DNA from 2 places in the Halomonas sp. BLK-85 genome. Region 2 is predicted to be linked to the other one. Evidence: riboswitches for the same ligand, from Rfam matches in the RefSeq annotation. Region 2 holds a riboswitch; the other holds the start of a gene.
What was found. Region 2 has a riboswitch for thiamine pyrophosphate ahead of tenA (thiaminase II). Riboswitches for the same ligand answer to the same signal wherever they lie in the genome.
Positions count from the first base shown of each region.

Region 1 (2,924 bases), 400 kb from region 2:
CTGCTCGGGGAGCGTATCGAACTGCCCGTATTGGTGGCGTCATTGGTCGGTTTTATGGGCGTGTTGATTGTCGTACGCCCGGGGGGTGAAGCCTTCCAGCTGGGCTCGCTGGTGATGATAGCGGCGGCGGTCTGCTATGCGCTGATGATGGTGACCGCGCGCCGCTACGGCCGCGAGCACCTCTGGGCCATGGTGTTCTATATGACACTGATTCCCATGCTGCTGACAGCGCTAACGCTCCCCTGGGTATGGCAAACGCCTTATCCATGGCACTGGCCCGGATTTCTGCTGTCAGGTGTTTTAGGCGTTGGCGCCACGGCGTTTATTACCCAGGCCTTTCGTCACGCCCCGGCAGCCATTGCCGCCCCCTTTGATTACACGGCCATGCTGTGGGCCGTTCTGCTGGGCTGGTGGTTCTGGGGCGAACTCCCGGATATCTGGGTACTGGTGGGTAGCGTCTTGATCATAGGCAGCGGCCTGGCGATTGCCCACCACGACCGCCGCACCAGCCTCAAGCGTCGGCCCACTGCCTAGCCAGATGTTGGGCACTGTCGCGAGGTGAGGTTTGCCCACAGATAGCCGAAATGACCGCAACACCGGCAGCACCACTGCGCTTGGCAGCGCGTATATGCGCGGTCTTCAGCCCGCCAATGGCAACCCCCGGCAGCGGGCTTGCCGAGACCAATGCGGCCAGGCCATCAAAGCCGATAGGCGGCTCGTGATCCCCTTTGCTGGGGGTGGCAAACACAGGGCCAAAACCGAAATAATCCAGCAGGCTGGCCGGCGCTCTGGAAAGTTGTGTCAAGGTGTTGACGGATAGGCCAATAATCGCCTCTTTTCCCAGGGCCTGACGCGCCTGCTCGATGGTGGCATCGGTTTGCCCGACATGCAGGCCATCCGCCTGGCTGGCAATCGCCACCTCAAGGCGGTCATTGATGATCAGTGGAACACCGGTTCCTGCCAACAGGCTTTTCAACCGCCTGGCCTGCTCGATCATGGCCACATCGCTGGCCTGCTTGTCGCGCAACTGGACAATGCTTACCCCTCCGGTTACCGCTTCTTCGACGGTACGTTCAAGGCCTTTTTCAGTGCATAAGCCTGCATCCGTTACCAGATACAGTGAGAGATCAAGCGACATTCATTGGCTCCATTTTCAAACAGGTGTCCAGATCCTGAGGGGTCAGCTGATAAAGGGCATCCAGAAAAGCAGGGGTAAAGCTCCCTGGGCCCTTGGCCCTCTGGCCTGCTCGCTCGCCGGCCAGAGCAAAACAGCCAAAGGCGGCGGCAGTCGCCATCCACGGCGATGATGGGTTAGCGCCTACAAACGCTGCTACCGCAGCACTCAGCCCGCAGCCCAGGGTAGTGACTCTGGGCATCAGGGAGTGGCCGCCATACAGGCGTAATGATCGCTGCCCATCGGTGATGATATCCGTCTCACCGCTGACGCCCACAATGCAGCCCTGTTGCCTGGCCAACTGGAGAGCAGCCGTGTAGGCATCGTCTGAACTCGCCGTGCTATCGGCGCCGCGTCCCGGGTTGGCAACGCCATTAAGACTGAGAATTTCAGAGGCATTGCCGCGTATCACAGTGGGCCTGAAGGCGAGCAGCTCAGCGCAAAGTTGCTGGCGGTAGGCGGTGGCGCCGACGGCAACGGGGTCCAGCACCCAGGGCGTACCAGACGCCTGAGCCGTGCGGGCAGCTAGCTGAATACCAGTGGCCCAGGGAGCGGAAATTGTGCCAATGTTCACTGAAAGCGCTGAAGAAAGTTTTACAAACTCAGCCACTTCCTGCTCAGCATGCAGCATAGCCGGTGACGCTCCCAGGGCCAGCAGGATGTTAGCGCTGCTATTCATCGCCACATAGTTAGTGATGCAATGCGTTAAGGGGGGAGTTTGATGGAGGCAGGCCAGGTGTTGGCCCAGGTGCGCTGTTGTCATACATTCCTCCCGGGCGGGAGGCAGTGGGAGCATTCGCCCCCACGACTCCCTACGCCGGTATTATCCGGATCAGGTAGTGAGGGTGCGTCTCAGCTTGAAGCTGTCTTATCTTGGTCGTCAGGCCAAGGTGACCGTTCAAGCGCCCCTGTCGTTACTTCAAGGCAAAAGTCTAACTGAACATCGCTAGGCTGGCGAATTCTTCATTTAAAAGCGATGCGTGTTCCATAGGTCAGCATTTCATCCGGCGACATGGCACGGCCGGGAACCCCGATCATTTCATCACCGCACTGGTCAGCAAACGTCAGCACACCATGCTCTAGACCGAGTTGACCCAGTTTGTCGCGGATTTCACCAGTGCCCAGAAACGACACAACACGACCCTCGTTGTCACTCAGTTCTGATACACCATTGGCGTGGTGGAAACGGACGGTATAGATGCCGTCCATGGATTCCACCTCAACGATGGGTGAAAAGCCATTATGTAGCGCATGTGCCAGTTGGCGATAGCTTAGGCGGTCGCCTATCTGGTAATCGATACTCGTCATGATGAACTCCTGCAGACGGAACTGCGTAAAATATTTTGTACAGCTTTTGATAAATCAGTGTAGAGCAATCGTCAATCTTTGCCAGCCATCCCGGCGTTAAATTCACTAACGAACCGCATCCAGGGCGTGTTGTTGCAGTTGAATCAGGGGGATAACATCCAAGGCTTTTTCATGGGTGGCAGATAAAATAACCGGAGGAGCCAGGCCCACTACGGCTGCTTCCTTCCAGCGACTGGCACACAGGCACCAGCGATCGCCAGGATTGAGGCCAGGGAAGCCAAACTCCGGGTGAGGGGTCACCAGATCGTTGCCCTGCGCGCGTGAGAAGGCCAGAAACTCCTCAGTCACCATGGCACACACGGCATGCACGCCATGGTCATTAGGGCCGACACGGCAAAAGCCATCGCGGTAAAACCCGGTAACCGGGTCATGGCAGCAAGGG
Region 1 is NZ_CP087731.1:2,816,165-2,819,088, reverse strand. Features, by position in the region: gene LL947_RS12805 (DMT family transporter) at 1-534, shown strand, start outside; gene thiE (thiamine phosphate synthase) at 512-1,138, opposite strand; gene thiM (hydroxyethylthiazole kinase) at 1,128-1,937, opposite strand; TPP riboswitch at 1,967-2,094, opposite strand; gene LL947_RS12790 (hypothetical protein) at 2,138-2,482, opposite strand; gene LL947_RS12785 (DUF2237 family protein) at 2,588-2,924, opposite strand, start outside.
Region 1: linked by a shared signal. The riboswitch ahead of thiM (hydroxyethylthiazole kinase) and the one ahead of tenA (thiaminase II) in region 2 are both predicted to bind thiamine pyrophosphate.

Region 2 (2,924 bases):
GCACCTGGCCATGGCAGCTTGCCGCAGGCGTGCTGATTGCCATTCAAAGCGTCTGCCTCTATTCAGCGGTTGCCCGCCTGCCCGTGGTCATCGCCCTGCTGCTGGTGAACACCTTTCCCCTCCAGCTGGCGCTATTGACCTGGGCGCTGGGTGGGCCACGGCCTTCACTGCGCAGCTGCCTGATCATGGGCACCATCCTGATCGGGCTCCTTGTGGTGCTTGATATTCCTGCCTGGCTGGCCAATGCGGCGGCCATGGGGCCTGAATGGCTGACAGGTATTGGCTTTGGATTGGCCGCCGCCTTCGCCCTGGCCAGCACCCTATGGATTACCGAACACCGGCTGGCCAGGGTAGGCAGTACCCTACGCAGCTGGCTGACCATGCAGACGGTGTTTATTGCCATGATCCTGGGTGGGCTGCTGGGCGCGATGCCCGGCGGCATGAACCTGCCGGACAACACCACCGGCTGGACAGGGCTGATGCTGCTGGCAGTGTTGTACGGCAGCGCGTTTTCCATCCTGTTTATCAGTGTCCCGCGCCTGGATATGGCGAGAAACGCACCGGTCATGAATTTCGAACCGGTGGCGTCTCTACTGCTGGGTTATCTCTTTCTGGGGCAGATGCTGACCCCTGGCCAGCTGGTAGGCGGCGCCGTGGTCATCGGTGGGATTATCGTGCTGGGGTTGTCACGCGCGCGCTGACCAACAACCGGCTTGCGCAGTGCTTACCGATTGAACGGGTGGGAGCAGAAGTGCGCCACCTTGGCAGAATCCTTGGGCAGGATTTCGTCGTGATGTCTGGCTTCGCGGGGTTAATGAGCAAGATCCAGCCCCATCTGCCAGAAGTCGATTTCCAGGCGAGTGGCATCGTGGAAGATACGACTAAGCTCGGCAAAGCGGGCGGGGGTCACATCAGCCAGACGGGCGTTGAGCCATTCCAGCTCGGCCTGTCTGGCGGCCTGATACTCCTCGCTTGCGTACATGGCGATCCAGGCGTCATAGGGGTTTTTCGCACCACGCAGGGTAAAAGGCTGGGCATTCAGCCAGTTGGCAATGTCCCCATAGCCCACCAGGCAAGGGGCAAGTGCCACGTGCAGATCGAGCAGGTCACCGCGGTTGCCGGTATCCAGCACGTAGCGGGTATAGGCCAGGGTGGCGCGCGCTTCCGGCAGCTGGGCCAGCTCGTCTTCGGAAATGCCCCACTCCTGGCAAAAGCTCACGTGCAGGCCGAGTTCGACATCCACAATGGCTTTCAACCCTTCATGGGCCTGGCGCAGATCAGCCAGCGTCGGGCTTTTATAGGCGGCCAAGGCATAGGCGCGGGCAAAGTGAATCAGAAACAGGTAATCCTGTTTCAGATAGTGGCGAAACGCGGGTTCGGGAAGCGTGGCAATGCCCAGTTGACGCACAAAATCATGCTCAATATAGGCGCGCCAGTCGGTGTGGCAACTAGTCGTCAGATCAGTAAAGCAATAACCCATAAGGCCTCCAGAAATAAGGATCCGGAGGGTAGGCGTAAGCACAAGACCGAGAAAATGGCCCGGAAGGTGGCGTGAGGATAGCCGCGGCCATCGCTTGATCCCTACGCCGGTACCCGCGCTGCGAACTTGTGTAAGCCGCAGCGCATTAGCCGGATCAGGTTCAGCGGGACCAGCGCTTTGGCAAATATCAGAAGGATACGCCCTGCGCTATCTCAGCCGGATTCACCGGCACCCCGTCAAGCTGTTGAACAGGAAGTCTAGGAGGCATCACTGTGAGATGCAAGAAAGACACCCTAGAGGATCAGCTGGCTATCGCTTATAGGCTTTTTCCATTTTCGGCTATGTAAACCATGATGACAAAATGGCGAGATCTCTGACGGGCCCTCGCTTCCTGAGCGATGATCGGGCATCATTTGCGCAGTGCTGCTGATCAGCCGGCCTCAACGCTGTTTGCATCACCCGGCCTGAAAGTGTCACGCTGCAAGCCATTAGTGCCTTGTATGGCTTTGCAAGAAGGCATTCTGGCAGTCTTGGCTGAACAGTCGACGTGCATTCGCAAGCGTCGGGAAGTAAACTAGTGATGGCCTTGCGGCCTGTGCACTGGCACTCCGCTTCGGCTTGGGTGCCGCACGCGGCCAACAATAATCTCGATATTCGGAACGTTTCAGTGACCAAGCAACACTCTTTTGATCGCGATGAACTGCTGGCCTGCTCACGCGGCGAGCTTTTTGGCCCGGGCAATGCCCAATTGCCAGCACCCAACATGCTGATGCTTGATCGCATTACCAGCATTACCGAAGACGGCGGTGAAAGTAATAAAGGTGAGCTTATTGCCGAACTGGACATCACCCCGGACCTGTGGTTTTTTGATTGCCACTTCCCGGGCGATCCGGTCATGCCTGGCTGCCTGGGTCTGGATGCCATGTGGCAACTGGTCGGCTTCTATCTCGGCTGGCTGGGTCACCCGGGTCGCGGGCGAGCCCTGGGCTGTGGTGACGTCAAATTCACCGGCCAGATTCTGCCCGGCGCTCAAAAGGTTACCTACAACATCAATATCAAGCGCATCATTACCCGTCGCCTGATACTGGGCATTGCCGACGGTACAGTGACCGTCGACGGGCGTGAAATCTATCAGGCAAACGACCTGCGCGTTGGCCTATTTACCTCCACTGCGAATTTTTAACAGGAGGCTCCCATGCGACGAGTGGTAGTCACCGGCCTGGGCATCGTGTCTTGTCTCGGCAATGATCAGCAACAGGTCCTGGATGCGCTCAAGAACGGGCGCAGTGGCATTAGCTTCAAGGAAGAGTACGCCGAACGCGGCATGCGCAGTCATGTTGCCGGCAGCGTCGATATTGATCTGAATGAGTTGATTGACCGCAAACTGTTGCGCTTCATGGGCGACGCGGCCGCCTATGCCTATGTCTCCATGGCGCAAGCTATT
Region 2 is NZ_CP087731.1:68,430-71,353, reverse strand. Features, by position in the region: gene LL947_RS00305 (EamA family transporter) at 1-701, shown strand, start outside; gene tenA (thiaminase II) at 812-1,480, opposite strand; TPP riboswitch at 1,562-1,726, opposite strand; gene fabA (3-hydroxyacyl-[acyl-carrier-protein] dehydratase FabA) at 2,148-2,663, shown strand; gene fabB (beta-ketoacyl-ACP synthase I) at 2,676-2,924, shown strand, end outside.